2 regions of the Halobacillus sp. 12SKB genome follow, and region 1 is predicted to be linked to the other one. Evidence: riboswitches for the same ligand, from Rfam matches in the RefSeq annotation. Region 1 holds a riboswitch; the other holds the start of a gene.
What was found. A riboswitch is a leader RNA that binds a small molecule or an ion and turns the genes downstream of it on or off. The one in region 1 is predicted to bind S-adenosylmethionine.
Positions count from the first base shown of each region.

Region 2: another riboswitch for S-adenosylmethionine. It lies ahead of ACQ4XT_RS16470 (phosphoadenylyl-sulfate reductase); the one in region 1 lies ahead of ACQ4XT_RS08535 (acetyl-CoA C-acyltransferase).

Region 1 is NZ_JBRFWR010000001.1:1,768,455-1,771,923, reverse strand. It holds gene ACQ4XT_RS08550 (S-layer homology domain-containing protein) at 1-241, shown strand, start outside; gene ACQ4XT_RS08545 (hypothetical protein) at 319-729, opposite strand; gene ACQ4XT_RS08540 (hypothetical protein) at 967-1,182, opposite strand; SAM riboswitch class I at 1,589-1,693, shown strand; SAM riboswitch class I at 1,761-1,868, shown strand; gene ACQ4XT_RS08535 (acetyl-CoA C-acyltransferase) at 1,941-3,095, shown strand; gene ACQ4XT_RS08530 (acetoacetate--CoA ligase) at 3,116-3,469, shown strand, end outside.
Region 2 is NZ_JBRFWR010000001.1:3,301,363-3,304,831, forward strand. It holds gene sat (sulfate adenylyltransferase) at 1-902, opposite strand, end outside; gene ACQ4XT_RS16470 (phosphoadenylyl-sulfate reductase) at 916-1,650, opposite strand; SAM riboswitch class I at 1,733-1,839, opposite strand; SAM riboswitch class I at 2,010-2,106, shown strand; gene ACQ4XT_RS16475 (sulfite exporter TauE/SafE family protein) at 2,228-3,109, shown strand; gene fakA (fatty acid kinase ATP-binding subunit FakA) at 3,146-3,469, opposite strand, start outside.

The DNA.
Region 1 (3,469 bases):
TATGGATACAGATAACTCTATGTTCTGCTTCGCACAAGACGGAATCAAGCATGTAAAAGAAAACCATTTCCAAACCATTATTTATAACAATTCAACCTGGTCATTCTTTATTAATGATTGGGAAATTAATTTTGAAAATGGAGCAGCCACGAATACAGCAACCTATGAAGTCAAAGACCAACAAGGATGGAATGTCTTTGACCGTTTCATGAATGATCCTGATTATTATTACAATCCTTAAACATTCCCTTTCTCAACAGAAACAGCGTAGCACCCTAAATAGGATGCTACGCTGTTTCCATTTCATCATTTTTAAGATTACTCTAATCCATTTATTGCTGACTTTAGTTTACTATCCACTTCCTCATTTCCAAGTTCATAAAATACCAAGATGTTTTTATGCGTGTACTTTTCGTGTTCAACGACTCCAGCTGCAGCTGATTTTTCTTCAAAATCATCCATTCCTTCTTTTCGTTCATCTGTAGATGGAAATACATAAATAGAAAGTGTATCACCATCTATAAAAAATGCTTCGGGCGAAACACCGTTTAACTCTCTAGTGAAAGCATTGAAGCTTGGTAAATCTGCATCCTCTAGAACCAATCCTTGATCTGTGATAGCGATTTGCACCTCTTCTAGTATGATAAGGGCTTCATCTGCTACGCTGTGTTGGCTGCAAGCACTAAGAGCGAAAATGATGAATACGTAAAAGAATATCTTTTTAATCATATAGTTACCTCCTGTGAATATCCCTCCTGACCTTAAGTCATCTAGAAGACCAATACATATGAATAAACCTAAAATAAATAGCGTAGTATCACCCACAAGGAGTTCGATACTACGCCATCCTTCAGTTCGCTAATACGATTAGAGAAGCCAACAACACCTATTAAACCATAGTACTTCGCTTTCCTACAGTTTCCTTACACTTTGAGTTAAGTTGTAAAAAGGTGGAGGGGGAATCTATTATTGTTTCAAATTAAATCCATATAAATACTCGACCAACTTGTTAAATTCATCATCAGAGGAACACTCGATTTGTAGATCAATAAAAGTCATCACAACTTCTTCATCCTCAAACGGGAAATGGCTGTTATCTACATTGGTTAGGATCTCCCGCTTGGATAATCCCTTTTTAAGTAAAACATCAACGGCCTGCTTCATCGAAGATACTTCTGCCATGTGTATGCCCCCTTATTTGAAATCTTTCCTCGCTTCTGCATTCATTCGTCAGGTTCTTTTGAATGTTAGGAATAGCGAGGATGACAAGAATTAAAATAGATTCTTGTACTACATATTTACTACACGATTCATCCAAATTCCTGCTTATCCTAGAAAACGACTTTTACAATTAAGAACAAACCTAGGTAATGATCAAACACATAAGCTTCAAAAAACATAATCACATATAAAGTCGAAAAAGATATGAAACACCAGTGAAACCCCCTGCTGTTATGCTGTCTTTTCGTTTTCTAATACGCTTGAGATTAGGCACCAAATAAAATTAATTTTCACACTTTTCTATAAAATGCATTGACACTGATCCTTTCCCTTGCTAACATGGCACTTAACCAAATAACGAAAGAACATCTTATCCAGAGAGGTGGAGGGACTGGCCCTGTGAAACCCGGCAACCGCTATATTCATAGCATGGTGCCAAATCCTACTGAGTGAACGCTCAGGAAGATAAGAGATTTACATAATCTCGAGCCTCTCTATCCTTGATAGAGAGGTTTTATATTTTCCAATTAAATACTTATTTCTTATCCAGAGAGGCAGAGGGACTGGCCCGTTGACGCCCGGCAACCATCAAGCATTAGCTTGATAAGGTGCTAATTCCTGCAGGAGATGTTCCTGGAAGATAAGAAGAGCCAAGAGCCCTCTTCTTATTTCTTGTGAAGAGGGCTCTTTCTATTTTAGAAAAAGGAGTGGCTACATAGATGAGTACTGTACTTTTAGATGGCATCCGTACCCCTTTCGGAAAGTGGAAAGGGGCTTTGAAGAAAAAATCCGCAGCAGAACTTGGATCGCACGCGCTAAACGCTCTACTTGAGAGAAATCCGATAGTCAAACAGGCGGATGGTGTGCTTCTTGCCCAAGTAATCCAGGCTGGGGGTGGCCAAAACCCTGCCCGGCAAGTCGCTTATAAGTCAGGAGTAGACATCGGTTCACCCGCTATCACATTGAACAATGTCTGCTTAGGAGGAATCGCTACAATCGCGGATGCCTCCCGCAGGCTGCAATTGAACGAGGGAGAATTATACATCGTCGGTGGATTCGACTCGATGACGAACGCTCCTCATACCGCTCCTGTACGTGCTTCTTCAGGACTCGGTCATAGCATCCTCAAAGACACGTTACTGAACGACGGTTTATGGTGCGCCTTAACCGATGTCTCGATGGGAGCTCTCACCGATGAGAAAAACCGCTCCTTCGAAATCAGTCGTGAGGAACAGGATGAGTATGCCGCTCTATCCCAGCAACGAGCATCTCTTGCTCAGGAAAAAGGATGGTTCCAACCTGAAATCGCTCCTTTTACAGGATTACTCGGGGAAGATGAAGGCATCCGCAAAGAAACGACAGTCGAAAAGTTATCCAGCCTCTCCCCCGCCTTTTCCAATGAAGGCACGATTACGGCAGGCAACGCTTCTCAAATGACGGACGGGGCGAGTATTGGGATCGTTACCACCAAAGAGAAAGCAGAATCACTCGGACAGAATCCTCTTGCCGAAATGATCGACTGGTCAGAGATTGCCGGACCAGATCCGAGTTTACAAACCAAACCATCGCAAGCGATCCAGGAACTATTAGACAGACACCAATTGACGACCGAAGATATCGATCTATTTGAAATCAATGAAGCTTTTGCCAGTGTCGTGATTGCGAGCTGCCGGGATCTTGGCATCGATTATGACCGGGTCAATGTCAATGGTGGCGCGATCGCTCTTGGTCATCCATTAGGCGGCACAGGCTTCCGGCTCGTTTTGACCCTTGCTCATGAACTGAAACGGCGCGGCGGAGGAAAAGGCATCGCTTCCCTTTGCGGCGGTGGCGGCCAGGGAATGGCCATCTTAATTGAAGTTCCTCATTCATAACTCGAAAGGAGACAAACCCAATGAGTACAACCATCACAGCTCAGCCTTCCCCTTACCTATGGGAACCATCGAGCGAACGAATAGAACAATCGCATATCAAAGCTTTTGCTGAATATACCGGCCAGCCGCTTTTCCCTTACGAACGGTTCCACCGCTGGTCCGTTTCCCACCTTACTGAATTTTGGTCAGCGGTGTGGGATTATGCGGGAATTATCGGAGAAAAGGGAGACCGTGTGTTTGTCCCAGGTCCTTCCATGCCGGATAGTATCTGGTTTCCGGAAGCACGGTTGAACTTCGCTGAAAACCTGCTGCGCGGTTCTCTTAATCGAATCGTTGCCTATGAAGCAAATGAGGAAGGCGTTCAACGAAGCGTC
Region 2 (3,469 bases), 1.5 Mb from region 1:
TAGTGGCTGAAGATTTTCTGAGCATCGTAAGTTCCATAATAATCCCCTACACCAGCGTGATCACGGCCGACAATGAAGTGAGAACACCCGAAATTCTTCCTGACGATGGCATGAAAGATGGCCTCCCGAGGGCCTGCATACCGCATCGCCGCGTTGAAAACAGCCAAGGTGACTCTTTCTTTTGGATAGTATTGATCAAGAAGGACTTGATAGCTCTTCATCCGGACATCACTCGGAATGTCATCGCTTTTCGTTTCACCCACCAATGGATTTAAGAACAATCCGTCCACCGTCTCCAGCGCAGCTTTTTGGATGTATTCGTGTGCTCTATGGACAGGATTCCGTGTTTGGAAGCCAACAACTTTTTTCCACCCAAGTTTTTGAAAAAGCTCTCTTGTTTCTTCCGGATCCAGATAGAATGTTTTTTCATGTTCGTAAGGAGGTCTTTGAAATACCTCGATTTCGCCTGCTGCATACCAATCTGCCCGTTTGTATAATTTGTTCACGCCAGGGTGCGCAGAATCTGTCGTTAAGTATACGCTTTGAGCTTCTTTTTCCTTATCCGGTTTAAACCGACCCGTTATGTTGATCGTCCCATACACGATACCGTCCTTGACCAACCGGGCTTTGTTTCCAAGCGTGCGTGCTTGTGCTGCTGTGATCGGGAGGGTAATAGGTATACTCCATGGGGTGCCATCCTTCAATCTCATCGTATCGACAACAGATTCATAGTCTTCCTTGTTCAAAAATCCTTTTAAAGGACTATAAGCACCGTTTGCAATTAATCCGACATCACTTAGGGCCATGGAATCAAGCTCGATGATATCTTCCGGCCACTCCTCTGGTTTCGTTTCCTTCCACCTGTTAACAAGTACACCACCGTGCGGGGTTATCATTGACATAATAATTCCTCCTTCATGAATGTTCCTCTCCCAAAGATTCCGTCGTGTGTAACCCACATTCAGATTTATTGAACCCTTTCCATCTTCCCGTCCTCCCATCATCGTCAGCAGGGGCGGTACATGGGATGCACCCCACACTCGGATAGTTTTGATCATGTAATTCATTGTAATCCAACCTATTTAATCGGATATATTGCCATACGTCTGCCCATGACCAGTGAATCAAGGGGCATACTTTGATGGATTTGAATCTCTCATCCTTATTTATAAAATTCGTTTTCTGACGACTGGGGGACTGTTCACGTCTGAGCCCAGACATCCATGCCGTTCTTCCCCTGAGGGCATCTTCGAGCGGTTTAATTTTACGAATGTAACAACATTGGTCAGGATTCCGTTTCCAAAGGGCGGAACCGTACTGCCCGGCTTGTTCTTCCAGCGTAATTTCAGGTTTTTTCATCCTTATGTTTAACTTCGGATACCTTTTTTTCACTTTTTCTATCAGTTGATAAGTTTCTTGAAAATGGAGATCTGTATCTAGGAAGACAACTTCAGCATCTGGTTTCTCCTTGGAAATCAAATCGATGAGAACGATCCCTTCTGCTCCGAAACTGCAGGCATACACAAGATCCTCATATTGAGTATAGGCCCAACGAATGACCTCCTCCGCTCCTTTCGTATCGTCGTCTTTCGGTTGATCACCTTTAAATGGATTTTCAAAAGATTGGTAGGTAACAGATGGTTGTTTCATTTCCTCCTCCTTTCTAAAAAGAAAAAATGCCTTTCTCCGCGATAAGAAGAAAGGCATTTACGAATAAACGTAAACTACATTCTCCTTATCTTCTCAAGTGCTTAACACTTGCTGGAATTGGCACAGTACCTGTATAGATCCGTTGCCGAGGCTTCAAAGGGCCAGTCCCTCCACCTCTCTAGATAAGAAAAGGTATGAAATTTTCTGAAAAACAAGTTGATACAAATCATATGCTCCATATCCTCATATGTCAATGCCTTTTCAGGAAAATCAAAAAAATTCTGATTTTTTATACTATATGATTGACAAACAAAACCATGTCCGTTAGTTTTAGAATTATTCTTCAATTACACATACAATCCTTATGAAGAGTCGGGGGAGGAACCTGGTCTGACGATCCCGCAGCAACCTGGAAAAGGTGCTCATTCCAGCAGCCAAAAGGCTGAAAGATAAGGTGTGGGTACTCCTCCTTCTTTCAGATGGGGGAGTTTTATTTTTTTGATTATAAAACCAAGTAAATACATAGGAATAATAAAATATCTTCAAAACATGGATTGATTAAAAGGAGTGGTGTATTTTGCATAAATTGACGATTTTTGCTTTTATTGGTTTTATAGCCCAATTAATGGATGGAGCACTTGGCATGGGTTTTGGACTCAGCTCATCAACCATCCTCCTATCGTACGGCCTTGCTCCTGCTGTAGCCTCGGCTTCTATTCATATGTCGCAGATTGCCACAACGGCTGTTTCGGGATTTTCCCACTATAAGTTTGGCAATATCGACAAACGACTTGTCATGTCGATCGCAATTCCTGGAGCCATCAGTGCCTTTTTAGGAGCAGCATTTTTAAGCTATATCCCAGGAGAATTCATAAGACCGTACATATCCATATTCCTACTCACACTAGGGGGTTATATCGTAGTTCGTTTTCTATGCTTCTCGAAAAAAACTCACGTTAAAGAAAAGAAGGCAGTAAACAAACGTTTCCTCTTGCCACTTGGAATAGCAGGAGGCTTTTTGGATAGCGTCGGCGGGGGAGGATGGGGACCGGTGAATACTCCCGCGCTTCTTTCTCAATCGGGAATCGCTCCTAGAAAAGTTATAGGAACGGTGGACACGAGCGAATTTCTGGTAACGATTTCTGCAACGGCTGGTTTCTTAATCTTTTTAGGGCACCATTCATTCAGCTGGCTGCTCATTGCCTCGTTCGTTATTGGTGGTGTTATAGCTGCACCCATTGCCGCCTGGCTTGTCAAAATCCTCCCTTCTGCTATTCTTGGAGTATTAGCTGGAGGTTTTATTATCCTTACCAATGCAAGGACTTTACTATCTTCTATCCAAGTCAGTAATTCGACTTTAACATTTGTCTACACTTCACTGATCTCCGGCTATCTCTTAGTTATCTTTGTATCAATAAGAAATCACCTTCGAGTCAAAGTGGTTCAAAAGCAAGCATAAAAAAACGCAGCTCCTGGAGCTGCGTTTCTGAACGACTTATTCTATTGAGAAGATATAGGAATATATCGGCTGTCCACCGTTGTGGATCTCCACTTCCAAATCTTCGTATGTTTCTTCAATGAATGACTCAAGTTCTGCAATCTCTTTTTCGTCGGCCTCTTCACCAGTTAAGATGGTCAGAATTTCATCTTCATCCTCATCGATCATTTGGTTCAACAGCGTTTTAGCCGTCGTCAACGCATTTTTGTCTGTGGATGAGATTTTACCATCGGCAATTCCCATGAAATGGCCTTTGGAAATATCCAACCCATCAATTTGCGTATCTCTGACGGCATACGTAATTTGTCCTGTTTTCACTTC